Regions from separate parts of the Mesorhizobium sp. BE184 genome, predicted to be linked through region 2. Evidence: riboswitches for the same ligand, from Rfam matches in the RefSeq annotation. Region 2 holds a riboswitch; the other holds the start of a gene.
The links. A riboswitch is a leader RNA that binds a small molecule or an ion and turns the genes downstream of it on or off. The one in region 2 is predicted to bind thiamine pyrophosphate.
Positions count from the first base shown of each region.

Region 1: another riboswitch for thiamine pyrophosphate. It lies ahead of thiC (phosphomethylpyrimidine synthase ThiC); the one in region 2 lies ahead of thiB (thiamine ABC transporter substrate binding subunit).

Region 1 covers NZ_JAVDVU010000002.1:681,323-696,043, forward strand. Annotated here, with positions in the region: gene J2X35_RS11395 (acetyl/propionyl/methylcrotonyl-CoA carboxylase subunit alpha) at 1-1,024, shown strand, start outside; gene scpA (methylmalonyl-CoA mutase) at 1,033-3,168, shown strand; TPP riboswitch at 3,217-3,340, shown strand; gene thiC (phosphomethylpyrimidine synthase ThiC) at 3,454-5,268, shown strand; gene thiO (glycine oxidase ThiO) at 5,265-6,248, shown strand; gene thiS (sulfur carrier protein ThiS) at 6,245-6,442, shown strand; gene J2X35_RS11420 (thiazole synthase) at 6,446-7,219, shown strand; gene J2X35_RS11425 (thiamine phosphate synthase) at 7,216-7,821, shown strand; gene J2X35_RS11430 (hydroxymethylpyrimidine/phosphomethylpyrimidine kinase) at 7,791-8,579, shown strand; gene choX (choline ABC transporter substrate-binding protein) at 8,576-9,511, opposite strand; gene betC (choline-sulfatase) at 9,543-11,057, opposite strand; gene J2X35_RS11445 (LysR substrate-binding domain-containing protein) at 11,192-12,085, shown strand; gene J2X35_RS11450 (Crp/Fnr family transcriptional regulator) at 12,289-12,927, shown strand; gene J2X35_RS11455 (hypothetical protein) at 12,967-13,275, shown strand; gene J2X35_RS11460 (helix-turn-helix transcriptional regulator) at 13,550-14,647, shown strand; gene J2X35_RS11465 (helix-turn-helix transcriptional regulator) at 14,657-14,721, shown strand, end outside.
Region 2 covers NZ_JAVDVU010000003.1:7,297-22,017, forward strand. Annotated here, with positions in the region: gene J2X35_RS13620 (fumarylacetoacetate hydrolase family protein) at 1-1,124, shown strand, start outside; gene J2X35_RS13625 (DMT family transporter) at 1,117-2,040, opposite strand; gene J2X35_RS13630 (adenylosuccinate synthase) at 2,291-3,589, shown strand; gene J2X35_RS13635 (hypothetical protein) at 3,667-5,325, shown strand; gene J2X35_RS13640 (hypothetical protein) at 5,392-5,703, opposite strand; gene J2X35_RS13645 (ABC-F family ATP-binding cassette domain-containing protein) at 5,801-7,615, opposite strand; gene J2X35_RS13650 (thiamine diphosphokinase) at 7,624-8,262, opposite strand; TPP riboswitch at 8,381-8,496, shown strand; gene thiB (thiamine ABC transporter substrate binding subunit) at 8,535-9,542, shown strand; gene thiP (thiamine/thiamine pyrophosphate ABC transporter permease) at 9,518-11,149, shown strand; gene thiQ (thiamine ABC transporter ATP-binding protein) at 11,146-11,913, shown strand; gene J2X35_RS13670 (M48 family metalloprotease) at 12,103-13,545, shown strand; gene J2X35_RS13675 (DUF1801 domain-containing protein) at 13,622-14,140, shown strand; gene J2X35_RS13680 (DUF1801 domain-containing protein) at 14,189-14,623, shown strand; gene J2X35_RS13685 (RNA polymerase factor sigma-32) at 14,668-14,721, opposite strand, start outside.

The DNA of each region.
Region 1 (14,721 bases), on a different contig from region 2:
CATGAAACTCTCCGGCTGGGCGCTGGAGAGCCGTCTTTATGCCGAGGACCCCTACCGCAACTTCCTGCCATCCATCGGGCGGCTCAGGCGCTACCGGCCGCCGGTCGAAGGCCGACGCGAGGACGGCACGGTGATCCGCAACGACACCGGCGTTTTCGAAGGCGGCGAAATCTCGATGTACTACGATCCGATGATCGCCAAGCTGTGCAGCTGGGCGCCGGACCGCGCCGGCGCGGTTGCCGCGATGGCGCGGGCGCTGGACGATTTCGAAGTCGAGGGCGTCGGCCACAATTTGCCCTTCCTGTCGGCGGTCATGGGCAATCCCCGGTTCCAGGAAGGCCGATTGACGACAGCGTTCATCGCCGAGGAATTCCCGGACGGGTTTTCGGGCGTGGCAGCCAATGAAGATCAGGGGCGGATGCTGGCGGCGGTCGCGGCCTTCATCCATCTGCGTCTGCAGAAGCGCAGCGCACTCATTTCCGGCGCGCTGGCAAACCATCCCCGCACGCTCGGCACCGATTGGGTGGCGGCGGTAGCCGGCTACACATTTGCGCTGCGGACAAATGGGAGCGATCAGCAGGCCGATCTGACCTTCGACGATGGTACGATGCTTGCCGTGCACAGCACTTGGCAGCCGGGGACCTCTCACGCGATTTTCGATGTCGGCGGCGAACAGATGAGCGTGAAAACGGAGAGCGCCGGCTCCGGCATCAGGCTGCGGTGGCGCGGCATCGATACCACCGCCATCGTTCGGGCACCGCGGGTCGCCGAACTTGCCAGGCTGATGCCGGTGAAAGCGCCGCCCGACACATCGAGGCTGCTTCTTTGCCCAATGCCCGGCATCGTTACCGCCATCATGGTCGGCGAAGGCGATGCGGTCGAACCGGGACAGGCGCTGGCCACTGTCGAAGCGATGAAGATGGAAAACGTGCTGCGCGCAGAGCGCAGGGGAACGATCGGCAAGATCGCGGTCGAGGCCGGCGCCAGCTTGGCCGTCGACGAGTTGATCCTGGAATTCGCATAGGTGTCGTCATGACCGAACCGCTCGATGCCTGGCGCTCCTCAGCAAACAAGGAATTGCAGGCCGATCCTGAAACGCTGGTTTGGCAGACGCCGGAAGGCATCGACGTCAAGCCGCTCTATACGGATGAAGACGTTGCCGGTGTCGATCATCTTGGCTCTTTGCCGGGATTCGCGCCCTTTGTCCGCGGGCCGCGCGCCACCATGTATACCGGGCGACCATGGACGATCCGCCAATATGCCGGCTTTTCGACGGCAGAAAAATCCAACGCCTTCTATCGCAAGGCGCTGGCGGCGGGCCAGAAGGGCCTGTCGGTGGCCTTCGATCTCGCCACCCATCGCGGCTATGACAGCGACCATCCTCGCGTCGAGGGCGATGTCGGCAAGGCCGGCGTCGCCATCGATTCCGTCGAGGACATGAAGATCCTGTTCGACGGCATTCCGCTGGACGAGATGTCGGTTTCCATGACCATGAACGGCGCCGTGATTCCGATCCTGGCCAGCTTCATTGTCGCTGGCGAGGAACAGGGCGTGCCGCGCGCCAAGCTCTCGGGCACGATCCAGAACGACATCCTCAAAGAGTTCATGGTGCGCAACACCTATATCTATCCGCCCGAACCCTCGATGCGGATCGTCGCCGACATCATCGAATACACGGCGACGGAGATGCCAAAGTTCAACTCCATCTCGATCTCCGGCTATCACATGCAGGAGGCCGGAGCGACGCTGGTTCAGGAGCTTGCCTTCACGCTTGCCGACGGACGCGAATATGTGCGCGCGGCGCTGAAAAAGGGGCTCAATGTCGATGCCTTCGCCGGGCGGCTTTCCTTCTTCTTCGCCGTCGGCATGAACTTCTTCATGGAAGCTGCGAAGCTGCGGGCGGCAAGGCTCCTGTGGACTCGCATCATGGAAGAGTTTGAGCCGAAGAAGGCGTCCTCGCTGATGCTGCGGACACACTGCCAGACATCCGGCGTGTCGCTGCAGGAGCAGGACCCGTACAACAACATCGTGCGCACGGCCTATGAGGCGCTTGCCGCCGCACTTGGCGGCACGCAGTCGCTGCACACCAATTCCTTTGACGAGGCGATCGCGCTGCCGACGGAATTCTCCGCCCGCGTCGCGCGCAATACGCAGCTCATCCTGCAGCATGAGACAGGCGTGACCAGGGTCGTCGATCCGCTGGCCGGCTCCTACTATGTCGAGTCGCTCACCGCCGAGCTTGCCGCGAAAGCCTGGGCCCTCATCGAGGAGGTCGAGGCCATGGGCGGCATGACCAAGGCGGTCGAGAGCGGGCTGCCGAAACGGCTGATCGAAGAGGCGGCGACCCGGCGTCAGGCCGCGGTTGACAAAGGCGAGGACATCATCGTCGGCGTCAACAAATACCGGCTCGAGCAGGAAGACGCGATCGACATACTGGAGATCGACAACAGCGCGGTGCGCAGTGCGCAAGTCGCCCGCATCCGGCAGACAAAGGCCCGGCGCGATGCCGGACAGGTCGAGGCTACACTCGCCGAACTGGAGAGGGTTGCCCGCGAGGGGACCGGCAATATTCTGGGGTCGGCCGTCGAGGCGGCGCGCGCGCGCGCCACCGTCGGCGAAATATCCGAGGCGCTGCGGCGCGCGTTCGGCGACCATGCCGCGATACCGCAAGTGGTGAAGAATGTTCATAGGGCCTCTTACGCGAACGAGCCCGAATACGAGACGCTGACGGCACGCATCGATGCGATCTCCCGCACATTGGGCGAGGCGCCGAAGATCATGGTGGCGAAGCTCGGCCAGGACGGTCATGACCGCGGTGCCAAGATCATCTCTTCGGCTTTCGGCGACCTCGGCTTCGAGGTCGTGGCCGGACCTCTGTTCCAGACGCCAGAAGAAGCGGCGGCCATGGCGGTGGAGGCCGAGGTGCGGGTTCTCGGTGTTTCGTCGCTTGCGGCGGGTCACAAGACATTGCTGCCGCAACTTGTGACGGCGCTGGAATCGCGGAACGCCGGGCATATCATCGTCGTCTGCGGCGGCGTCGTGCCGCGCCAGGATTACCAGTACCTGTTCGACCACGGCGTCGCCGCCGTCTTCGGTCCCGGCACCAATGTGCTCGACGCGGCCCGCGCCGTTCTCGATTTGCTGGAAGGTAAGCGCCGCAACGACTGACCCAACGCCCAACCAAGGTTGACAGGGCTGAAGCCGTAGGCCAGTCTCAGGTCTCACCAGGGGAGTCCCGACAAGGGGCTGAGATACTGCTGGCCCAGATATTGGGCAGCGCAGTGACCCGTTGAACCTGATCCAGTTCACACTGGCGTAGGGACGGTGCGAGGTTTCGCGGGTCGGCTTATCATGGCCCGGCATTCGGCAAACAGCCGAATTCCCTCGGCGAAGCGTCTCTTCCTCCTCTCGGCACGAACTGGGTCTCCGTTGCATCGAGCAAGGAGGCTCACAATGACCGCATCCACCCTTACCGTTACCACCGGGTCCCTGCCGGCATCGCGCAAGGTGTTCAAACCCGGCGTATTGCATCCGCAAGTGCGGGTGCCGATGCGCGAAATCGCGGTGCATCCGACGGCCGGCGAGCCGCCGGTGACGGTTTACGACTCCTCGGGCCCGTACACTGACGCCAATGTCAGAATCGACATCGACGGCGGCCTGCCGCGCCTGCGCGAAACCTGGGTTGCCGCGCGTGGTGACGTCGAGCGCTATGAAGGCCGCACCGTCCGGCCAGAGGACAACGGCAATGTCGCGGCGGATCGGCTGACGCCGGAATTCCCCGTGCGGCACCGGCCCTTCCGCGCCGTGGGCGGCAAGGCCGTCACCCAGATGGCTTATGCGCGCGCCGGCATCGTCACGCCGGAGATGGAATTCGTGGCCATTCGCGAGAACATCGGCCGCGAGAAGCTGCGCAATGCGCTGGAGCGCGATGGCGAGGATTTCGGCGCGGAAATCCCCGATTTCGTCACGCCGGAATTCGTCCGCGACGAGATCGCCCGCGGGCGCGCCATAATCCCTTCCAACATCAATCATCCGGAATGCGAACCGATGGTCATCGGCCGCAACTTCCTGGTCAAGATCAACGCCAATATCGGCAATTCCGCCGTCACCTCCTCTATGGCCGAGGAGGTCGAGAAGATGGTGTGGGCGATCCGCTGGGGCGCCGACACGGTGATGGACCTTTCGACCGGCCGCAACATCCACAACATACGCGACTGGATCGTCCGCAATGCGCCCGTGCCGATCGGCACGGTGCCGATCTACCAGGCACTGGAAAAGGTGGGCGGTGTCGCCGAAGCGCTGAACTGGGAGGTGTTTCGCGATACGCTGATCGAACAGGCCGAGCAGGGCGTCGATTATTTCACCATCCATGCCGGCGTCCGGCTCGCCTACATTCCGCTCACCGTCAACCGCGTCACCGGCATCGTCAGCCGAGGCGGCTCGATCATGGCCAAGTGGTGCCTGCATCACCACAAGGAGAGCTTCCTCTACGAACACTTCGATGAAATCTGCGACATCGCCCGGGCCTATGACGTGTCGTTCTCACTGGGCGATGGCCTGCGCCCCGGCTCGATCGCCGACGCCAATGACGCCGCGCAGTTCGCCGAACTCGAAACGCTGGGCGAACTGACCAAGATCGCCTGGGCGAAGGACTGCCAGGTGATGATCGAAGGCCCCGGCCACGTGCCGATGCACAAGATCAAGGTGAACATGGACAAGCAGCTGGCCGTCTGCGGCGAGGCGCCGTTCTATACGCTCGGGCCGCTCACGACCGACATCGCACCGGGCTACGATCACATCACCTCGGGGATCGGCGCGGCGATGATCGGCTGGTTCGGCACGGCGATGCTCTGCTACGTCACGCCGAAGGAGCATCTCGGCCTGCCGAACCGCGACGACGTCAAGACCGGCGTCATCACCTACAAGATCGCGGCGCACGCCGCGGACCTGGCCAAGGGTCATCCAGCCGCCAAGCTCAGGGACGATGCCCTTTCCCGCGCGCGGTTCGAGTTCCGCTGGGAAGACCAGTTCAACCTGTCGCTCGACCCGGAAACGGCGCGTGCGCTGCATGACGAGACGCTGCCCAAGGAAGCGCACAAGGTGGCGCATTTCTGCTCGATGTGCGGGCCGAAATTCTGTTCCATGCGCATCTCGCACGATATCCGCGCCGAGGCGCAGAAGGAGGGCATGACGGCCATGGCGGAGAAGTACCGGCAAGGCGGCGATCTCTACATGCCCGTGGAAGACGTGGAGCCGGCGCTGCCGTGAATGTGCTGATCAAGGGCGCCGGCGTGGCGGGGCTGACGCTGGCGCATGAACTGGTCTCGCGCGGAGTGTCGGTAACGGTGCGCGAGACGCGCGAAACCATTGCCGGCAACGCGTCCTGGCAGGCCGGCGGCATGCTGGCGCCCTGGTGCGAACGCGCCAGCGCCGAGCCGCCGGTGCTCGAGCTCGGGCGAACCGCCGCCGACTGGTGGGATGCCGCCCTGCCCGGTCATGTCCGGCGCAACGGCACACTGGTTGTGACGCAAAGGCGGGACATGGCCGAACTGGAGCGCTTTTCCGGGCGGACAACAGGCCATGTCCCCGTCGATGCCACGGAGATCGAAACGCTTGAGCCGGATCTGGCAGGTCGATTTCCGCGCGGCCTTTTCTTTGCCGGCGAAGCGCATCTCGACCCGCGCCGCGCTCTGCTAGCGCTGGCGGCGAAACTGGCGGGCGACGGCGTGCCATTTGTCTTTGGTGACGATGCCCGTGCGGGCCTCCTGCCCGGGGCAGGAGCGGACGTGCAGGCCGACTGCACTGGCACGGCAAGCGGCCATGCCGAACTGCGCAGCGTCCGCGGCGAAATGCTGATCCTGCGCACGCCGGAGCTTCGGCTGTCGCGACCAGTGCGGCTCCTGCATCCGCGTTTCCCGCTCTACATCGTGCCGCGAGAAGATCACCACTTCATGGTCGGCGCGACGATGATCGAAAGCAGCGCCACGGGGCCGATCACCGCGCGCTCGACGATGGAACTGCTGAATGCCGCCTATGCGCTGCATCCAGCCTTCGGCGAGGCGGAGATCGTCGAGACGGGCGTCGGCCTGCGTCCCGCCTTCCCGGACAATCTTCCGCGTGTGGAATGGACTGGCGGGGTTCTCAGCATCAATGGACTTTACCGCCATGGCTTCCTGCTGGCGCCGGCCATGGCCCAAAAAGCCGCCGACCTGCTGGAAGGTCAGAAGGAAAGGAGACGCAGCGCATGAAGCTGATCGTCAACGGTGAAAGCCTGGATGTCGACGCCGAGACCCTGGCTGCGCTGATGCAGGCGCTGGACTATCAGGGAAGCTGGCTCGCCACGGCGGTGAACGGCGAGGTTGTGCCCGCGCGGGACCGAGGCCGATGTGCCCTCGCGGAAGGCGACCGCATCGAAATCCTGTCGCCGATGAAGGGAGGGTAAGAGATGCTGGAACTTTACGGACAACACCTTTCTTCGCGCCTGCTGCTCGGCACCTCGCAATATCCCTCGCCTGCCGTCCTGGCGGATGCGGTCAAAGCCTCAGGCACCGAGATCGTCACCGTGTCGCTGCGGCGTGAGACGGCGGGCGGCAAGGACGGCGGGCAGTTCTGGTCACTGATCCATTCGCTCGGCGTCAAGGTCCTGCCCAACACCGCCGGCTGTCATTCCGCCAAGGAGGCGGTGACCACCGCCCACATGGCGCGCGAGGTCTTTGGCACCGACTGGATCAAGCTGGAGGTGATCGGCAATCACGATACGTTGCAGCCGGACGTGTTCGGGCTGGTGGAGGCCGCCGGCATCCTCAGCCGCGAAGGCTTCAAGGTCTTCCCCTACACGACCGACGATCTGGTGGTCGCCGAGCGGCTGCTCGATGCCGGTTGCGAGTTGCTGATGCCGTGGTGCGCGCCGATCGGTTCCGCGCGCGGTCCGCAAAACCTGGATGCGCTGCGCAGTCTGCGCGCGCATTTTCCCGACACGCCGCTGATTGTCGATGCCGGAATCGGCCGGCCCTCGCACGCGGCAAGCGTGATGGAGCTGGGCTACGATGCGGTGCTCCTGAACACGGCGGTCGCCCAGGCCGGCGACCCGGTCCAGATGGCGGCGGCCTTTGCCCAAGCCATCGAAGCCGGCCACCGCGCCTTCCTCGCCGGGCCGCTGGAACCGCGCGACATGGCCGTGCCCTCGACGCCGGTGATCGGCCAGGCGGTGTTCTCGTGAAACTCGACCCGTTCTACCTGATCGTCGACAGCGCGGCGTGGATCGAGCGGCTGGCGCCGCTCGGTGTCAGGCTGGCGCAGCTGCGCATCAAGGACATTGACGAGACGGTCCTGCGCCGGGAAATCCGCGCGGCCAAAGCGATCTGCTCGCACTATGACTGTCAGCTGATCGTCAATGACTACTGGCGCCTCGCTATCGAGGAAGGCTGCGATTTCGTCCATCTCGGCCAGGAGGATCTCGCCGCCGCCGACCTCGACGCCATCCGCGCTGCCGGCATGAGGCTGGGGCTGAGCACACATGACCATGCCGAGCTGGAAACAGCCCTTGCCTGCAAGCCGGACTATGTCGCGCTGGGGCCGGTCTACCCCACCATCCTGAAAAAGATGAAGTGGGAACCGCAGGGCCTGGAGCGCATCGGCAGATGGAAGAAGCTTGTCGGTACGACGCCGCTGGTCGCCATTGGCGGGCTGAACCCCGAGAGGCTGCCCGGTGTTTTCGAGCAAGGCGCGGACAGCGCGGCGGTGGTGACGGACATCACCCGCAACGCCGATCCCGAGGGCCGCACGCGCGAATGGATCGCGGCGACGGCGCCATGGCGATGACGAAGCATGTGCTGATCGTCGCCGGTTCGGACGCCAGCGGCGGCGCGGGCATTGCGCGCGATATCGAGACCGTTTCGGCTTTCGGATTGCGCGCCTGCCTTGCCGTCACGGCGATCACGGTGCAGACGCATCGGGAAGTCGGCGCAGTCGAACTTGTGCAGCCCGATCTCGTCGCCGCACAGATGCGCGCGGCGCTCGAGGCCAATGAAGTGGCCGCGATCAAGCTCGGCATGCTCGGCACCGCGGCAATCATCGATGCGGTCACGGCGGTTCTGGACGATCACCCGACGCTTGCAGTGGTGCTGGACCCGGTTCTGGCGACTACTTCCGGCAGGCTTCTGCTCGACGCGACAGGACGCACGGCGCTAAAGGGCCAACTTCTGCCGCTTTGCCGGCTGGTGACGCCGAACCTGCCAGAGCTTGCTCTTCTGACGCAAAGCGAGCCGGCACGGAACGAGGCCGAGACTATCCATCAGGCTGGCCTGCTGGTCGATCAAGGCGCTCGCGCGGTGCTGGTCAAGGGCGGGCATGGAACGGGTGACACGTCGACCGATATTTTGGTGGAGCGAGGCATTTCGCCAGTCAGCTTCGATGCACCCAGGATCGACGCCGAAATGCGCGGCACCGGCTGCATGCTCGCCAGCGCGATTGCCGCGAACATAGCGCTGGGGAGATCGCTGGAGGAAAGCGTAAGCCGGTCGAAGGCCTATGTCCTCGACCGACTCACAGAGCAAATCTCCGCCCGGCAGACTGCCTAGTTGGCGAGCGCAGCCTTGACCGCCGCCACCGCATCGCCGCCGTCGAAAGTGGTGACGCCAGCGAGCCACGGCGTGACCGCATCCGGGTTGGCCTTGAGCCAATCCTTCGCCACGTCGCCAGGGTTGCCGCCCTTGATGACTGCATCCATCATCACGTTCTCCATCGGCAGGGTGAACTTGACGTTCTTGATGAAGGCGCCGACATTCGGGCATTCGGCCGCATAGCCCTTGCGGGTGTTCGTGAACACCTTGGCTTCGCCGAAGCCTGAAGCCTCCATGCCGCCGAGATATTTGATCTTCATTCCGCCCATAACCGGGTGCGGCGTCCAGCCGAGGAACACGACCCAGTCCTTGGCCTTCATGGTCTGCTCGGCTTCCGTCAGCATTCCGGCTTCGGAGGATTCCACGAGCTCGAAGCCCTCGAGCCCATTCTTCGGATCGTCGATCAGATTCTGGATGTTCTTGTTGCCGGCCGCGCCCGCCTCGATGCCGTAAATCTTGGCGTTGAACTTGTCCTTGAACTTGCCAAGGTCTTTAATGTCGTTGACGCCTTCAGCCTGAACATAGTCGGGAACCACGAGGCCGAAGCCCGCGCCTTCCAAATTCTGGCCGACCACGTCGAATGCGCCCTCGTCCGCATAGGGCTTGATCGCCTCGGTCTGCGAGGGCATCCAGTTGCCGAGGAAGACGTCCATATCCTTGTCCTTCAGCGCGGCGAAGGTCACCGGTACGGTCAGCTGGGTGATTTCCGGCTCGTAACCGAGCGCTTCCAGAACGGCTGCCGTGGTGGCGGTCGTCACCTGGATGTCGGTCCAGCCGACGTCCGACAGCCTGACCTTCTTGCAGCTTTCGGCATCCGCCGCCATCGCCTGGCCGGCCGCCAGCGCCATCACCAATCCAAATCCTGCGGCACGCATTCCCATCTTGTTCATGTGACTGCTCCTGTTCCCTGTTGTTGTTCGTTCATTCGCCGCGGGGAAAGCGTTGGCTTTCCTCCAGCACGTTCAAATCCATGTGGTTGCGCATGTAGCGTTCCGAGGCCTTCTGCAAAGGCTGGTAGTCCCATGGGTAGTAGGCGCCGTTGCGCAACGCTTCATAGACGACGCGGCGGCGGGCCTGGCTTTCGCGCACGGCGGCGTCATAGCTTGCGAGATCCCAGCGGGCGCGCGCTTTCGCTGTCAGAGTGGCCAATGCCCCCTGATGCGCCGGGTCGGCGGCAAGGTTGGCGAGCTCATGCGGATCGGCCTCGATATCGAACAGCATCGGCGGGTCCCGGTCACATAACACAAGCTTGTGGCGGCCCTCGCGCAGGCACACCAGCGGCGCTTGCGACCCCTCGGCGGCGTATTCCATCGGCACCGGGCCCCGCCGACCGGTTCCTGCCGCCAACGGCGCGAGGTCCTCGCCATCGATCCATGGTGCCAGACCGCCGATGTCGAGGCCGGCGAGGCCGGCCAGAGTCGGCAGCACGTCGAGCGTCGAGACGGGTGCGTCGAGCCGCTTCGGCGACCAGCCGGGCGCGGCGATCATCAGCGGCACGCGCGCCGAACCCTCGAAGAAGCTCATCTTGAACCAGAGGCCGCGCTCACCCAGCATGTCGCCATGGTCGGAGACGAACAGGACGATAGTGTCCTCGGCCATGCGCCCGCGCTCCAGCACCTCGAGTATCTCGCCGATCTTCTCGTCGATGTAGGAGATGCTGGCGAAATAGCCGCGGCGGGCGCGGCGCACATCGTCCGGCGTGATGCCGAAAGCGGTGTGGTCACAGGCGTCGAGCAGGCGCTGCGAATGCAAATCGTGATCGTCATAGGCAATAGGACCAATCTCGGGATCCAGCGCCGGGCAATCCTGGTAGAGATCCCAATATTTGCGGCGGGCGACGTAAGGGTCGTGCGGATGGGTGAAGCTGACAGTCAGGCACCAGGGTCGCTCGTCATGGCCCCGGGCAAGATCGTAGAGCTTGCGCGTGGCGTGATAGGCGACCTCGTCGTCATACTCCATCTGGTTGGTGATTTCGGCGACGCCAGCCCCGGTCACCGAGCCTAGATTATGATACCACCAGTCGATGCGCTCGCCGGGCTTGGCATAGTCCGGCGTCCAGCCGAAGTCGGCGGGGTAGATGTCGGTGGTCAGCCGCTCCTCGAAACCATGGAGCTGATCCGGCCCGACGAAATGCATTTTTCCGCAAAGGGTTGTTGCGTAGCCCGCGGCGCGCAGGTGATGCGCATAGGTCGGGATATCGGAGGCGAACTCGGCGGCGTTGTCATAGACGCGCGTGCGCTGCGGCAATTGCCCGGACATGAACGATGCCCGCGCCGGCGCGCAGAGCGGGCTTGCCGTATAGGTGTTGGCAAAGCGTACCGAACGTGCCGCAAGCGCCTTCAGATTGGGCGCGTGAAGGAAATCGGCCGGCCCATCGGGAAACAGCGTTCCGTTGAGCTGGTCCACCATCAGGATGAGGATGTTCGGCTGCGCCATTCCAAACTCACTCGCCAGCGGATGCGTCGCCGGCGAAGCCGGACGCTCCGTTGGCGAGATGTCATTAAGAAATCTGGCCATCGCGCTGTAAACGGGTTATTTTCCAATGGTTCCCATAAGGAAATTTTATATTCATGCGAAAACTGGACGCCGGATGGATGCGTATTCTCGCCGAGACGGTGCGGCGCGGCAGCTTCTCGTCGGCCGCCGGCGCCCTCGGGCTGTCGCAGCCGGGGGTCAGTTACCAGATCAAGCGGCTGGAAGAGCAGGCCGGCTTTGCCGTGCTGAACCGGCACCGCCATGGCGTTGAACTCACCGCGAAGGGGCGGCGGCTTTACGAAATCGCCGAGCGCGCGGTGACCGATATCGATGCGCTGATGCGCGAATACGAAGCCATGGCGGAACGGCCGTCGCTGCGCCTGCACACGGACTACGCCTTCTCTTCGCTGTGGCTGATCCCGAAGATGCACGCTTTCCGCCTGCTCTATCCCGAAATCGACATCCAGATCGTCGCGACGCAGAGGCTGAGGCAGGAAGATGTGGGAGAGAGCGATATCGCCATTCCGTTCGGCGAACAGGGCAGTTTCGACGCCAATGCCTCGATCCTTCTGCGGGAAGAGGTCGTGCCTGTCTGCACCCTGGACTATCTCGACCGGAACGATCTCCTGGCCGATCCGAAGATGCTGGCGCGGGCGCGCCTCATCCATCTGGATGCGCTGGCGCCGGCGCCGTGGTTCGACTGGAACCGCTATTTCGACGGGCTCGGGCTGGCGCGCGAGCCGGCGGGTCATGAAGGGGACATCAGCTTCAACACCTATTCGCTGGTCACCCAGGCAGCGAGCGAAAACCAGGGCGTCGCGCTGGGCTGGATGGGCCTGATCGACGGGCTGCTGCGGTCGCGTGTGCTGGTGAAAGCCGGGCCGGCATTGCAGGCGCCGCACCGCGGCTACTGGCTAGTGCCGCCGCGTTCGCCCGACAAGCAAAGCGAACGTCTCGTTTCCTGGCTGCAGAGCGAAGCCGGCAAATGAACAACCATCATCTGCCGGCTTTCGGCCCCCTCTTCTCGTGCTTATGATGACCAGGAACCCGTGAAAGACAGAAGCGTTCTTCAACTATGAGCGATTCAGCCAATCGAACGACAGGCACGAGCGACATCTCCTCTTTCATCCGCATGTTGCAACGCCGGGATAACTTATCGAAGGAAGACATCGCCCTCATCGAGAGGCTGCCGATGCGAAAGGTGCGATTCAGGTCCGATGAGGATATTGTCGCGGAGGGTTCGCGCCCGCAGGAAAGCTGCCTGATGCTGCATGGGCTGGCGGCGCGCAGCCAGTCTGTCAGCGGTGGCGGACGCCAGATCACCGCTCTCCATATCTCCGGCGATTTCGTTGATCTTCACGCCTATCTTCTCAAGACCATGGACCACAGCGTGGTCGCGATGGGCCCCTGCGAAGTTTCCTTCGTACCTCATACGGCGATCCGATCGGTGACGGAGCAAAGCCATCATCTCGGTCGGCTCTTCTGGCTGTCGACAGTGATCGACGGCGCCATCCAACGCACCTGGATCACTTGCCTGGGCCGGCGGTCGGTCGAACAGCAGATCGCCCATCTGTTCTGCGAACTCTATCGAAGGTTCGAAGCCGCGGGGGCAGCGACGGACTTCCGGTTCGAATTGCCGTTGACACAGGCGCAGTTGGCGGATGTGCTCGGACTTTCGATCGTGCATGTGAACAAGAAGCTGCAGCAGCTCAAGAACACGGGACTGGTCGAGTGGAAGAACCCGACTGTGCGCCTTCCTGATTTCGATCGCCTTGCGTCGCTGGCTGAGTTCGATCCGACCTATCTCAGCCTCAGGAATGAGCCGCGGTAGTCAGTCGGACCTGGTCGATAGCCATAGGGAGTAAACGCGATGAACGTTGCAAACCTGCAGATCGAGGGGCTTTTGATGGCGATGGCGGCTATCAACAATGCCCTGGTTCACAAAGGGCTTCTCACCATCGATGAAATCGAGCTGGCGCTTGCCAGAACCGAATCGTCGCTGACCGGCGACGAGCGCTTTTGCGAGGATATGTCGCCGGCCAATCGGGACGCCGTCTGCTTTCCCGTTCGCCTCCTGCGCCTTGCCAACACGTCTCAGGGAGAGGTCGGCGTCATGTCGTTCTCGGAATTGACACGAGCCGTGGGCGAAACGAAGCAGTCCTACAACGACCAGCGCTGAAGGGATTGCAACAGGCAGGCCTCCAGCATCCGGCCCGTGCGTAGGCGGAACGGCTGGATTCGCCACCGCAGGTCCGTTCAAGTCCCATTGTCTTTTCGCACTGCAAAAAGAACCTTGCATCTCAACGAAACCGCGATAGCTTCCTTCCGCGACGTAACCGGCGCGCCTTGTGCCGTATGACAGACTTCAGTCCGCTATCGTGGGCGAGCCAGCCGGCGATGCGTGCAATGTCAGCAACCGCTTCCATTGGACAACGGCTTCAGGTTTGGACGACATGAACCTTGCTGAACCTGAAAGCGGTCTCTCCGACCGCATTTACGAAGCGGCCTTTGTGCCTGAGCTGTGGCCCGACGTACTGGAGTCGCTGTGCGACCTTTCGAATTCCGCCTCCGGTTCGTTCATCGTGTTCGAGGATCGCACCTCGCCGAAATTCGTCGCCACCGATAGAATCCGGCCGGTGCTGGAAACATTCGACGCCAACGATGGCTGGCAGAACAGCTCCGAGGTGAAGTTGCTGTTTTCGATGATGCCGCCGGCCGCGTTCATCTATGACCGGGACTACTTTCCGACGGAAGCGATCGAGGGCAACCGTGCCCGGCTCGACCTCACCGAACCGCTTGGCATAGGCGGCCAGGTCGGTTCCTTCATCGCAATGCCGACGGGGGAAATCGTGCTGTTCTCGATGGATCGCTGGCAGGCTACCGACAGGCCATCCGAGCACGAGCTCCTGCAACTGAACCGCATGCGGCCGCATCTGGCCCGCGCCGGCTTGATTGCCGCGCGCCTGCGGCTGCAACGGATGCAGACTGCCGTCTCGACGCTTCAACTGCTTGGCCTGCCGGCGGCAGTTCTCACATCGAACGGCCGCGTGCTCGTCTCGAATGAATTGCTGGAGATGCAGACCGCGATCTTTTCTCCAACTGCTTTCGAGGGCATGGCGATCGCCGACAAGAACGCCAATGCGCTGTTCCAGGCCGCGGTGCGCAGCGGTCCCAACGGCCCCCCGGTCAGGTCCATTGCCATACCGGCTGATGAAGGCCGGCCCGCTTGCGTTCTCCATGTTCTGCCGCTCTACCGCTTCGCGCGGGATATTTTTGGAAGCGCCGATGTCATTGTCGCGCTCACCATGGTCGGTGCTGGCGGCTCGCCGCCATCGACCGGCATCCTGGCAACGCTTTTCGATCTGTCGCCGGCCGAAGCAAGGCTGGCGACCTCGCTTGCCGAGGGCGCATCGCTGCAGGCCGCTGCGACCGTGAGCAAAGTCACGGCCAAGACGGCAAGAACGTATCTTGAACGGATATTCGCAAAGACCGGCACACACCGGCAGAGCGAGCTCATCAGCCTGTTGAAGAATATATCTCCTTTTTCCTGAGGTGGTGGAATGTGGGCTCCGGTTATCGACCGCATCTACGAAGCCGCCTTCGTTCCCGAGCTTTGGCCTGAAAC
Region 2 (14,721 bases):
CTTTCCTTGGCCGTGCTTTTGCCGAAGGCTGGCCGCATCCGGCCGTCGTCACCATTCGTGACGGCATGGTGATAGACATTACGTCTCCTGTCGCGCCTACCAGCCGGGACATCTGCGAACTGGACGAGCCGGCAACCTATGTCGTCAGAACCGAAGGAAAGTCGCTCGGTGCGCTCGCCGATATCCTCGCCAACAGCATGGCGGCGCGGCGCGACACATCAAAACCCTATCTGCTTTCGCCGGTCGATCTGCAGGCGGTCAAAGCTTCGGGCGTCACCTTCGTCGTGTCGCTACTCGAACGCGTCATCGAGGAGCAGGCGCGGGGCTCCGCGGAAAAGGCCGATCTTATCCGTGCCGATATTGCCGGTCTTATCGGCCATGATCTCTCCAAGCTGAAGCCGGGATCGGCCGAGGCAGCAAGGGTGAAGGCGAAGCTGATCGAACGCGGTGTGTGGTCGCAATATCTGGAAGTCGGTATCGGCCCCGATGCCGAAATCTTTACCAAATGCCAGCCGATGGCGTCGGTCGGGCACGGCGCTGACGTCGGGCTGCATCCGATATCGACATGGAACAATCCCGAACCGGAAGTGGCGGTCGTCTCTTCGAGCCGGGGGAGGATCGTCGGCGCGACGCTCGGCAACGATGTCAATCTGCGCGACGTCGAGGGGCGCTCGGCACTGCTGCTCGGCAAGGCCAAGGACAACAACGCATCGGCATCGCTCGGCCCCTTCATACGCCTGTTCGACGAGACGTTTTCGCTCGATGACGTCAAGACGGCGCAGGTCGGCCTGAAGGTCGAGGGCGGTGACGGCTTCGTGCTGGAGGGAGCAAGCTCCATGACCGAGATCAGCCGTTCGCCGGAAGACCTCGTCGCCGCGGCGATCGGCGAGCATCACCAGTATCCGGATGGATTGGCCCTTTACCTTGGCACCATGTTCGCGCCGGCGAAGGACCGGGGCGAGGCCGGCAAGGGCTTCACCCACAAGAATGGCGACATCGTCACCATATCGTCGGAGAAGCTTGGCGCGCTGGTCAACCGGGTGCGGTTGTCGACGGAATGCCCGCCCTGGCGTTACGGCGCCAGCCACCTGATGCGGGACCTGGCGAAGGCCGGGCTCATCTGATCTGGGTCTTGTTGGCCTGTATCGCCGCCGCATGACGGCGGCCGCCATGCTCGGCCAGCCAGATGCCACCGAAGACAAGCGCCAGCGCCACGGCGTGGTAACCGTGGAAAGTCTCGCCGAGCAGCAAGATTGAAAACAGCGTGCCGAAGATCGGCACGAGGTTTATGAACAGGCCGGCACGGTTGGCGCCGATCAGCTCATTGCCGCGGATATAGGCGGCCTGCGAAATCACCGAGGCGCCAAGTGCGGTGTACAGGACGATCGCCCAGCCGGTCGTATCCGGGAACACCGCCTTGCCGGCGGCCGTTTCCCAGGCGAGGAACGGAATCGACGTGACCAGCGCCGCGGCGCACAGCACCAGCATCAGCGTCTGCCATTGGATAGGCGGCTTGAGGCGCAGCGCGATCGAATAGCCGCTGTAAAGGACGATGGCGATCAGCATGATGGCGTCGCCGAAATTCAAGTCGAGCTTCAGCAGTTGGCGTGGATCGCCATGGCTGGCGGTCAGCACGACGCCGCCAACGGTCAAAACGACACCGACAAGTTGCATCCAGCCGGCACGCAGGCGGAAGAAGAGGAAATTGCCGACGATGATGAGGATCGGCATGCCGGCCTGCTCGATGGAGACGTTGATCGCAGTGGTGTAATTCAGCGCTACGTAGAAGATGGCGTTGAACAGGGTGAAGCCGCCGGCGCCGAGAAGGGTGAGCAGGACGATATGCCGGCGCACCAGCGGCCAGTCCTGGATAAAAGTGCGCCAGCCCAAGGGCAGCATGATGGCTGTCGCCACCACCCAGCGCAGGAACACCAGCGTCATCGGCGAAATATGTCCCGCCGCCCACTTGCCGGCGATGGCGTTGCCGCCCCACAGGACAGTGGTCAAAAGCAGCAGGGCATAGGCGGAGCGATGGTTCATGACGGCTTCCTGTGACAGACCATGCCGACCTATGACCGCTGCTGTGCCAAGTAAATGATGCGAAAGGCGAAAATTGTTGTGCCTCGAAGGCGTCAACTGGCCAAACAATGGTCGCGCAGAGTGGTTGTTGACGTTATAGAGGCCTGTCGTTTTGTAACCGTATTGGATACAGCCTATCCGATACGGTTGCAGCGCGTTGGCCGTTCGACGGGCGGCCGGACGCGGGTTTTCAGGATCGAAGGGAAGAAACATGGCCAATGTGGTTGTCGTCGGCTCGCAGTGGGGCGACGAGGGCAAGGGCAAGATCGTGGACTGGCTATCCGAGCGCGCCGACGTGGTGGTGCGGTTTCAGGGCGGCCACAATGCCGGGCATACGCTCGTCGTCGACGGCAAGGTCTACAAACTGTCGCTTCTGCCTTCGGGCGTGGTGCGTGAGGGCAAGCTCTCCATCATCGGCAATGGCGTCGTCTTCGATCCGCACGCCTTTGTCGCCGAGATGGAAAAGCTCAGGGGCCAGGGCATCGAGGTGACGCCGGAGCGCCTGAAAATAGCCGAAAACACAGCGCTTATTCTTTCGGTACACCGGGAATTGGACGGATTCCGCGAGGACGCCGCTTCGAATTCCGGCACCAAGATCGGTACGACGCGCCGCGGCATCGGGCCTGCTTACGAAGACAAGGTCGGGCGCCGCGCGGTGAGGGTAATGGACCTGGCGGATTTGGAAACGCTGCCGCTGAAAGTGGACAGGCTGCTGACGCACCACAACGCGCTCAGGCGGGGCCTCGGCCATGCCGAGGTTTCGCATGATGCGATCATGCAGGAATTAACGTCGGTCGCCGATGCGATCCTGCCTTACATGGATCGCGTGTGGAAGGTGCTCGACGACCGCCGCCGCGCCGGCGAACGCATCCTGTTCGAAGGCGCGCAGGGCACGCTGCTCGACATCGATCACGGCACCTATCCGTTCGTGACCTCCTCCAACACGGTGGCCGGACAAGCGGCGGCGGGCGCAGGCGTCGGTCCGGGTGCATTGAGCTATGTGCTCGGCATAACCAAGGCCTATACGACGCGCGTCGGCGAAGGCCCGTTCCCGACCGAACAGCAGAACGAGATCGGCGAATTCCTTGGCACGCGCGGACACGAGTTCGGCGTCGTCACCGGGCGCAAGCGTCGCTGCGGCTGGTTCGATGCGGTGCTGGTGCGCCAGGCCGTCGCCGTCAACGGCATCAAGGGCATCGCCCTGACCAAGCTCGACGTGCTGGACGGGATGGATGAGATCAAGGTCTGCACCGGCTACCTGCTCGACGGCGAGCCGATCGACTATCTGCCGGCCAGCCAGGGCGCGCAGGCGCGGGTGCAGCCTATCTACGAAACGCTGGAAGGCTGGAAGGGAACGACAGCCGGGGCGCGGAGCTGGAACGACCTGCCTGCGCAGGCCGTTAAGTATGTACGGTATATCGAGGAACTCATCGGCGCGCCGGTGGCGCTGCTTTCCACCAGTCCGGAGCGCGACGACACGATACTTGTGACCGATCCGTTTCAAGACTAATCATGGCGCTTCTTCGGGCATTTGCGGCTGATTTGGCGGGGCCAGCGCGGAAGCGAGAATTACAGGTCGACTGAAGCATGGCAGATTTCGTTGCGGTTCTGAGAAAGACGCTCGACGGTCTCGGCGAGACAACGCCGGAGGTGCGCGCCAAGGTATACGACAAGGCCCGTTCGACAATCGCGGGTAAGCTTGCCGCTCTTGACCCGCCGCCGGCTCCGGCCGTCGCTGATCGTCAGCGCCGCGCGCTTGAAGACGCCATCTCGACCATCGAGCGCGACTACACCCGCAAGGCGCCGGAACTCGATCCGCTGGCGGAACTGGAAAACATCTTCTCCTCGATAGACCGCAACAGAAACCAGACGAACCACGTGCGGCCTGCTGCCAAGGTCGAACCGGCGTGGCAGCGTCCGCAGCCAGAGGCGAGACCGCCCGAACAGGTGCAGAAGCCGGCCGTTCCGCCGCAGATGCCGCCCATGCCGCCTTTGGCGGGTAGCACCTATAATCGCGCGTCCCCTCCGCCCGCGCCAATTGCACCTGCGAAGTCCGCAGCATCGGCAGGTCCGGCCGTTGAGAGAAAGCCCGTGGCCGAGGACAGGCCACCGTTGTTCATCCCGGACGAGGATGCCGATACGTTCGACCAACTGGACAGCTATGAACGCAAGCGCGGCTATGGCGGGCTGATCGCGGCGGCGATCGCGCTGCTGGTGGTGGCAGGCGCCGGTTACGGCATCTGGCTCAACCAGGATGCCTTCAAGTCGATGCTGGGTATCGGACAGAGTGAGGTCGCCTCGAATAAGCCGATCGAAGCGACACCGGCTACTCCTGCGCCGCAGAAGCCTGGCGCGCCGACTCAGCCCCCGGCCCCTGCCAGCGATGCGGCGAGCGGCGAAGCACCCAAATTCACGCAGCGCCTGCAGCCGGACGGCAAGGAAACGGATCCCGGTCCGGCCGGCGGCGAAAGCGGCGTCGGCGAAGGAACCTCGGTCGTCGCGCTGACGACGCCGCCGCCGGCTATCGCGCCAGGCGCACCGGCGGCCAGCACTCCCGGGCCGGCCGCCCCCGCCTCCGAAAGCGGGACGGCGCCGGCCGCGGGCACGCCTCCGACCAATCCGGCGACCCCGCCTGCTGCCCCGGCCAACCCTTCCGCGGAGCAGGCTTTGGCGGTTGGCCAGAAAGCGATCTTCTACGAAGAGCGGACCAGCGTTGCCCAAGGGTCGGCCGAGCCCGGCAATATCGTCTGGTCTATCGTGCAGGAATCACCCGGCGGCGACGCGCCGCCTGAACCGGCGATCCGCGCCGAGGCGACAATTCCCGGCAAGGATATCCAGCTGCGCATGACGATCCGTCGCAATGCCGACCAGACTTTGCCGGCCAGCCACATCATCGAGATGATTTTCCTGACGCCCGACGGCATTGAGGGCGGCGGCATCGACAATGTCCTGCGCGTGGCGATGAAGGCGTCGGAACAGGAAGCCGGCAGCCCGCTGATCGGCATTCCGGCCAAGATCGCCGACGGCTTCTTCCTGGTGGCGCTCAACGACACCAAGGCCGAGGAAGACACCAATCTCGCTCTGCTGCGCAACCAGGACTGGATTGACATACCGGTGGTCTACAAGTCCGGCCGGCGAGCCCTGCTGACCGTGGAAAAGGGGATTCCCGGTGACAAGGTGTTCGATGAGGCGATGCAGGCATGGCAGGCCAAGGCCGCCACAGCTGCGCCAGCCAGCGGCGGCTGACGGATCGTCGCCGCGCAGACCTTAGCCCCTTTTAGTTGACGGACCTCAGTGCGCCGCCGAAGGCGCTCAGATGCCTGATCCGTAAAGTTCCTGCTCGTCGCCGTCCCACGGCCTTGGCAGCGTCGCGCTCGGCTCGGCGCCAGCGCTCGCGCTGGGCATCGGCATCCAGCATTTCAGTTCGGTTTCAGGATACTCGATCATGTGGCCGGGATAGGAATCGTTGGCGCGCCAGCCTTCGATGCCGTGCTGATCGGCTCTCGCCCAGTATGCCACGTCCACCTCGGCTGGCCCTTGCTCGGAAGACTTTATGGTCACGAGGATCCGGCTGCCATCCTTGGGCGCGCTCGTCATCTGGCGCCATCGAACCGGTTCGCTCATGCTATCCTCCGAGGTTTCCGCGGCGAACGTCGCCGCCTTCCTATCCTATCTAGAGCAAGCGGCGCGTCGAGGCCAATTATCCGGAAGGGTCGCGTTCCTAGCCCTCCAGTTCCTCGCGCAGCATCTCGAGCTCCAGCCACTCCTCCTCGAGCGCGGCGAGGGCGAGGCGCTCCTTGTCCAGCGCGGCAATGGTCTTCTGGAAGCCGCCCGGGTCACGCTCGTAGTAGGCGGGATCGGCGATGTTGTTTTCCAGCCGCGCGATCGACGCGTTCACCGCCTCGATCTTCTTCGGCAGCGATTCCAGCGCGAATTTCTGCTTGAATGACAGTTTGCTTGCAGCCCTGGGTGCGGCCTGCGGCTTTTGCGAAGAGGGGGATGGGGGATTGGCATCCGTCCGCTGTCGTTTGCGGTCGTCCAGCCTCTTGCCGCCGCGCTGCGCCAGCATGTCGGAATAGCCGCCGGCATATTCGATCCACCGTCCCTCGGCATCGGGGGCGATGATGGAGGTGACCGTGCGGTCGAGGAAATCGCGGTCGTGGCTGACCAGCAACACCGTGCCGGCGAAACCGGCGACCAGTTCCTGCAGCAGCTCCAGCGTCTCCATGTCGAGGTCGTTGGTAGGCTCGTCCAGCACCAGAAGATTGGCCGGCCTTGCCAGTACTCGCGCCAGGATAAGGCGAGCCCGTTCGCCGCCGGACAGTTCGCGCACCGGCGTGCGCGCCTGTTCCGGCTTGAACAGGAACTCCTTCATGTAGGAGACGACGTGGCGCTGCTCGCCATTGACGACAAGGTTCTCGCCGCGACCGTCTGTCAGGTAGTGTGCCAGCGTTTCGGCCGGATCGACCGCCTCGCGTTTCTGGTCGAGCGTGGCGATCTCGAGATTGACGCCGAGCCGCACCCTGCCGGCGTCGGGAGCCAACTCTCCGGTCAGCATTTTCAGCAGCGTCGTTTTGCCGGCGCCGTTCGGGCCGACCAGCCCGACACGGTCGCCGCGCTGGATGCGGGTCGAAAAACCTTTCACCACCGTCAGGTCACCGAAGCTTTTTTCTATAGCCTTGGCCTCGATCACCAGCTTGCCGGATTCGGCGGCGTCGCTGGCGACAAGCGTCGCATTGCCCTCGGCGCCGCGATGGGTGCGGAAACGCTGGCGCATCGCCTGCAGGTCGCCGAGCCTGCGCATGTTGCGCTTGCGGCGGGCCGTCACGCCGTAGCGCAGCCAATGCTCCTCGCGCACGATCTGTCGGCCGAGCTTGTGCTGGTCGCGCTCTTCTTCTTCCAGCACCTGGTCCCGCCATTCCTCGAAATGGGAGAAGCCTTTGTCGAGGCGGCGTGTCTGGCCGCGATCCAGCCACACCGTGGCGCGCGTCACCCGTTCGAGGAAGCGGCGGTCGTGCGAGATGAGGATCAGCGCTGACGACGTGCGCGCAAGCTCCTCCTCCAGCCATTCGATGACCGAAAGGTCGAGATGGTTTGTCGGCTCGTCGAGCAGCAGAATGTCGGGTTCCGGGGCCATGACGCGGGCGAGTGCCGCGCGGCGCGCCTCGCCGCCAGAGAGATCGGCTGGGTTCTCTTCACCGGTGAGGCCGAGATGCTCCATCAGATAAGTGGCGCGATGCGGATCGTCAGCGGGTCCGAGGCCGCTTTCGACATAGGCGCGAACCGAGTTGAAACCTTCCATGTCCGGCATTTGCGGCAGGTAGCGGATGGTCGCGGTGGGCTGGCGAAAAAGCTCACCATCCTGCGCTTCGACCAGTCCCGCGGCAATTTTCAGCAGGGTCGATTTGCCGGAACCATTGCGGCCGACCAGCGCGATCTTGTCGCCGGCGGACGCCGTCAGGTCGGCGCCGTCAAGCAGTGGCGCGCCACCGAAGGTCAAGCGTATGCCGGCGAGGTTGAGGAGCGGCGGAGCCATGATTGCTTTCAGAATTCCGGATAGGGATGGACGAGAAGCATTGCGCGGCCTTGCGCAAGGCCGATTTCGAGCTTTCCCTTGACCTGGTTGGAGATCGTCAGCGACGAACCGAACGGCACCTCTACACTGGTCAGTGGCCATTTCGCGCCGGTGACGGTCAGGCCATCGAGATCGGAGAAGCCGAGGATGGAAAACAGCGTCTCGTCGTCGTAGTCGTAGCCGGCGCTGCCCGGCAGAAGGGGAATGCCTTCCTGCGCACCGCTGCTCAGGATCACGCCGACACCCATCTCCGCCAGCCGGAGCGCCAAGGTGAGATGCAGGAAGGCGTGGTCGGCGCGAGGGCCGCCAAAAGCGCCCGCCAGCACCAGTGCGGTAGCGCCGCGCTCGCGGGCGACCGCGACGGCCAGTTCGCCGTCAGTCATGTCCTTTTCCGGCGGAAAGGTCTGGCGCGGAACTTTGGCGAGTTCGGTCGGCAAGTTTGCCGGAACGGAATCGAAGTCGCCGACCCAGAGTTCGGGCAGCACATCCAGCATAGTTGCGTGGGCGATCCCTGCGTCGGCGGCGATCACCCGCGTGCCGGCGATCTGGCGGCGCAACCGTGGCGTGGCGACAAGCTCGCCGCCGAGCAGGATTGTGAAAAGGCTCATGGCCGAGGCCTCTATCAGGGCCTGCACCAGAGCGGAAGCCTTAACGCGCAAGACGCCTGCCGGCGGCAAGTGTCGGAACTTCCGCTTGATCGGCAGTTGAAGCCGCACTATGTCTCACATCGCTCTAACGGGGTGCCGACCGCAATCTTTTTGCGGCTGCTGAGAGGTTTTCGAACCAACCCGTCGAACCTGATCCGGCTTGCACCGGCGGAGGGATTTAGACGCTAGCCAAAGGCGCCGCTTCCCCTGTCAATCGAATGAAGGAGGCGCCGATGCGCATCACTGGTTTCGTTGGTTTCACCGCATTCGCACTTGCGACCCTTGCCGCCGCCGCCCCGGCTGCCGCCAAGGACAAGCTCACCGTCTACACCTATGAGAGCTTCACCGCCGAATGGGGTCCCGGCCCGCTGGTGAAGAAGAATTTCGAGGCGAGTTGCGATTGCGAGGTTTCATTCGTCTCCGTTGCCGACGGCGTGGCGTTGCTCAACCGCGTGAAGCTGGAAGGCGCGTCCACCAAGGCCGATATCGTGCTGGGGCTCGACACCAATCTGACCGCCGACGCCAAGGCGACGGGCCTCTTCGTGCCCCATGGGCCGGTTTCCGATGTCGATGTACCCGGAGGCTGGAGTGACGACACTTTCGTGCCGTTCGACTACGGCTATTTCGCCGTCGTCTACGACACGGAGAAACTGAAGACCCCGCCGCAAAGCCTGAAGGAACTGGTCGAGGGCGATCCAGGCCAGAAGATCGTCATCCAGGATCCGCGCACCTCCACGCCCGGCCTCGGCCTGGTGCTTTGGGTCAAGGCGGTCTATGGCGACAAGGCGGCGGACGCCTGGGCCAAGCTCAAGGGCAGGGTGCTGACGGTGACGCCGGGATGGAGCGAAGCGTACGGGCTGTTCACCAAGGGCGAAGCGCCGATGGTGCTGTCCTACACGACCTCGCCGGCCTATCACATGATTTCCGAGAAGACCGAGCGCTACCAGGCCGCTTCGTTCAGCGAGGGGCATTATCTGCAGGTCGAGGTCGCCGGCATCACCACGACGGGCGCGAAGAACCCGCTGGCGGAAAAGTTCATGGCCTTCATGACCGGGCCGGGTTTCCAGGATGCCATTCCGGAAACCAACTGGATGTTTCCGGCCGGCAAAATGGACAAGCCGCTCGATCCGGCTTTCGACAGGCTGGTCAAGCCGGCAAAGAGCCTGGTCTTCAGTGCCGACGAGGTGGCGAAGAACCGTAAAGACTGGGTGGATGAATGGCTGGCCGTGATGAGCCGGTGAAGGCCGCGCCCGACACCCGCATCACCGCCGGCGTCCTTACGCTGGGCCTCATCGCCATCTTGGTCGGCGGCGCGTTCGCCGGGTTGATCGTGGAAGGCGCCGGAAACCTCGCCGGTGCGGCGGCCGCGTTCGACGGCTATCTGTTTCGTATCGCGCGCTTCACGCTGTGGCAGGCGGCGTTGTCGACATTGCTGTCGGTCGCGCCAGCGTTGTTCGTGGCGCGGGCGCTGTCGCGTCATCCGGTGTTCTTCGGCCGCACGCTCATCCTGCAATTGTTCGCCCTGCCGCTGGCGCTGCCGGCGATCGTCGCGGCGCTCGGCGTGCTGGCGCTGTATGGGCGCGCCGGCTATTTCGCCGATCTGCTGAGCGTGGGGGGCCAGAATTGGCCCGGCATCTATGGCCTTTCCGGCATTCTGGTGGCGCATGTCTTCTTCAACCTGCCTCTCGCCACGCGCCTTTTCCTCGAAGCGCTGCAGGCCGTTCCCTCAGATCAGTGGCGGCTTTCCAGCCAGCTGGGCATGCGGGCCCCGGCCACATTCCGGCTGATCGAATGGCCGGCGCTGCGGGCTGCGCTGCCGGGAGTCGCGGGGCTGGTCTTCATGCTGTGCATCACCTCCTTCACCATCGTGCTGACATTGGGCGGCGGCCCTGCCGCCTCGACGCTGGAAGTCGCCATCTACCAGGCGCTGCGGTTCGATTTCGATCCGGCCCGCGCGGTGTCGCTGACGCTGATCCAGATCGGGCTGACGGTACTGGTGGTCGGTGCGTTGGCGCGGCTTGGCGCCAGCATGACGGGTGACGCCAACCTGCCAGTGGCGCCGCGCCGCTATCTGTCGGCCGGCAACCTCGAAACGGTGCTGAACGCTGTGCTCATCCTGCTGGCGCTCGCCTTCGTCGCCGGCCCGATGGCGGCGACCGTGATGGCCGGTCTTGGCGCCGATCTCGGCCGGCTTGCCGGCGAGGCGGCGGTGAGGCAGGCAACCATGACCAGTCTCGTGCTGGCTTGCCTTTCGGCTGCCCTGTCGGTGGCGATCTCGCTGTCGCTCGTCATGGCGCGCAGGGCGCTGGCGATTCGACGGCGCAGCGAGCGGCGGTCTGTGCTGGAGCTGTTGTCCGATACCGGTCCGGCCTTCGTGCTGGTGGTGCCGCCCATCGTGCTCGGCGCCGGATGGTTCGTGCTGCTGCGCCATGTCGCCGATGTCTTCGCGATCGCGCCTGTGATGGTGGTGGCGGTGAATGCGATGATGGCAATGCCTTTCGCCCTGCGCGCGCTCCGGCCGGCCTACGATGCGGCGAGCGAACGGCATGAGCGGCTTTGCGCGCAACTCGGCGTAGCTGGCTGGACCCGCCTGCGGCTGATCGACTGGCCTCCATTGCGCCGGCCGCTGGCAACGGCATTCTCCTTCGCCATGGCGCTGTCGCTGGGCGACCTCGGCGTGATCGCGCTTTTCGGCAGCGATTCCGTGCAGACGCTGCCCTATCTTCTGCTGGCGCGCATGGGCAGCTACCGTACCGCCGACGCGGCCGGTTTGGCGCTTCTGCTCGGCCTCGCCTGCCTGGCGCTGGTGCTGGCCGCCGATCGGCTCGGAAAGGGACGTGAAGTATGAACGCCGTGCAGAAGGCCGCATCGGTCAGCCTCGACAAGGTGACGTTCGGCTATGGCGACGTGACGTTTTCATTCGACGCGATGTTCGAACCGGGCAAGATCACGGCGATCATGGGGCCCAGCGGCTCGGGCAAGTCCACCCTGCTCAATCTGGTCGCCGGTTTCGAGACGCCGGACGCCGGCAAGGTGCTGATCGATGAAACGGATGTGACCGGCAGTTCGCCCGCCATGCGTCCGGTCTCGATGGTCTTCCAGGAGAACAATCTGTTCGCGCACCTCAGCGTCGAGCAGAATGTCGGCCTCGGCCGTTCGGCGTCGTTGCGGCTGACGCCGGATGATCGCGCGGCGGTGGCCGAGGCGCTCGGCCGCGCCGGTCTGGCCGGCAAGGAGAAGCGCCTGCCGCGCGAATTGTCCGGCGGCGAGCGCCAGCGGGTCGCGCTTGCACGCGTCCTGGTGCGTGACCGGCCGGTGCTTTTGCTGGACGAGCCCTTCGCCTCGCTTGGCCCGGCGCTGCGCACCGACATGCTGGAGCTTGTGACTGCATTGCATGCCGAGCGCGGCATGACGGTGCTGTTCGTCACGCATCAGCCCGACGACGCGCGGCGGATCGCCAGCGCCATGCTGTTTCTGGAAGACGGCAAGGTTGCTGCCAGCGGTCCGATCGAGAAATTCTTCGCCAGGACTGGACCCGAAGCGTTCCGGCGCTATATGGGCGCGAAGACGCCAGTGGCTCAATCACGGCATGTTGCCCGGAAGCCGACATAATTTACGCTCACACCGGGCCTTGCGAGCGGGGCGTTTGCTTGCCAATGACCAGTGACTATGGCTAGTTCCGCACAGACCGGTGCGGCCTGATTTGCCTAGCCTGTAGCCGAAAGGAATGCCGATCTGACGACCGGCCCCGACATGCTGAGATTGAAGAAGCGAGCCAAGGCGTGGGCGCGCGGCATTGCCATGGCCGCGGTAGGCCTGTCGCTGGCTGCCTGCCAGTCGATCATGCCCGATTCGGTGCAGGAATCGGGCTTCCAGCCGTCGAACAAGCCGGTCACGGTCGACAATGTCACCGCCAACAACAAGCTGGCCGAGCTGGCAAGGGCGCAGCATCCGCGTATCCTGGCGACTTATGGCGGCGAGTATTCGGACCCGAAGCTCGAACGCATGGTGGCGAAGGTCGTCGGCAGCCTGACGACGGTCTCGGCCAATCCGACGCAGAACTACCGCATCACCATCCTGAACTCGCCCAACGTGAACGCCTTCGCGCTGCCGGGCGGCTATCTCTACATCACCCGCGGCCTGCTGGCGCTGGCCAACGACTCGTCCGAGCTGGCCGCCGTTATCGCCCACGAAATGGGCCATGTGACGGCCAATCATGGACTGCAGCGGCAGCAGAAGGAGGCCGAGGAGGTCCTGGCGACGAAGGTCGTTTCAGACGTTCTGGGCGACAATCCCGCCGCCAAGGCGGCGCTGATCCGCGGCAAGCTCAGGATGGCGCAGTTTTCGCGCAACCAGGAGCTGGAGGCCGATGCCGTCGGCATCAAGTCGGTGGGCGAGGCGGGGTATGATCCCTACGCGGCCGGGCGCTTCCTGCAGTCGATGTCGGCCTACACAGATTTCCGCTCGATCAGCGGCGCGACCGACGCCAGCCTGGATTTCCTGGCGACGCATCCGAACACCCCGCAGCGCATCGAACTGGCGCAGCGCCACGCGCGCAATTTCGGCCAGCCGGGGGTCGGGACGCGCGACCGCGATTCCTATCTGGCCGGCATAGACGGGCTGTTGTACGGCGACACGCCCGAAGAAGGCTATGTGCGGGGCAATGTCTTCATGCATCCGGGGCTTGGCGTCTCGTTCGCCGTGCCGGAAGGCTTCGTCATCGACAACACCGCCGCGGCCGTTACCGCGACAGGACCGGGCGACATCGCCGTGCGGTTCGACGGGGTGTCGATCGACAAGGGCAAGTCCCTGCCGGACTACATCCGCAGCGGTTGGGTAGCCGGGCTGGATGAGGCCAGCGTTCGGCCGGAAACCATCAACGGTAACGAGGCGGCCTTCGCCACGGCCCGCGCCGACGGCTGGCAGTTCGATATCACTGTCATCCGCGCCGGCGGGCAGGTTTATCGCCTGCTCACCGCTGCGCCAGCCGCCAGCACGGCGCTCGATCCGGTGGCGCGTTCGGTCAGCACCTCATTCCGCGTCCTGAGCCCTTCCGAAAAGGCGGCGCTGAAGCCGTTGCGCATCCGCATCGTCACTGTGCAGCCGGGCCAGACCATGGGCTCGCTCGCGGCCCAGATGGTCGGTGTCGATCGCAAGCTCGATCTCTTCCGCGTGCTGAATGCGATGGCGCCGGGAGCAAGCGTGTCGAGCGGCGACAAGGTCAAGATCGTCACCGACCGCTAGAGCACGGTCAGCTGCAAGTTTGAGTCGATGCCTTCGATCGACTATCCTTGGGCGGTTGAACAGCGGGGTGAACGCAATGCCCACCACCTCCAAAACCATTGCCGGGAAGGCAGAAGACAAATCGGCTGCTGCCAAAGGCAGCGTAACAGCGCGAAAACCGGGCGTGGCAAAACCGCAACCGGCCAAGGCTGGCCAGCCGGTCCGTCTCTCCGGCGGCAATCCGCAGATCGCGAAAGGCCACGGCGACGCGCCGGTGCAGGCCTATATCGCGGCCATGCCGGGTTGGAAACGCGAGGTCGGGCGCCGCCTCGACGCGCTCATCGTGAAAACCGTTGCGGACGTCCAAAAGGCGGTCAAATGGAACTCGCCATTTTATGGAATGGAGGACCAGCACTCGTTCCTCAGCTTTCATGTTTTCGACAAATACATCAAGGTGGCTTTCTTCCGTGGCGCTGCGCTCGATCCCGTCCCGCCGGTCGCTTCCAGGCAGAAGGACGTCCGGTATTTTCATATCCATGAGGGTGACGCGCTCGATGAATCCCGATTCACCGCATGGGTGAAGCAGGCCAGCAAATTGCCCGGCGAGAAAATGTGAACGAGGCCTAACCGCCCGGCACAAAATGACGGGAAAGGGAGATCGAACGTGAAGAAAAGTGGGTCGCGGAGCGACGAGGAAATATCCCCCTCGCAGCGGATCGACGGGAAGATCAAGGAGTTAAGCGACTGGCGTGGCGAGACGCTCGCCCGTGTGCGAAAGCTCATCCAGAAGGCCGACCCGGAAGTGGTCGAGGAATGGAAGTGGCGCGGGGTTCCGGTGTGGGAGCATGACGGGATCATCTGCACCGGCGAAACCTACAAGGCTGTGGTGAAGCTGACCTTCGCCAAGGGCGCGTCGCTGGACGACCCATCAGGCCTGTTCAACTCCAGTCTCGACGGCAACACCAGGCGCGCCATCGACATATCAAAGGGTGAAGAGATCGACGAAAAGGCGCTCATGGCGCTCATTCGCAGCGCCGTGGCTCTGAACGCCTCGACGCGCGCCCGGAAGAAACAAAAGCAGGCTTCTTCCGGCGGTTGAGCCGGTCATACGCCTGCACTGGAAAACGTGCCGCCCGATCTGGCTCAGGCAGCCAGAAATTCCGGATTCTGCCGGACCAGCGCCACCTTGAGCTTTTC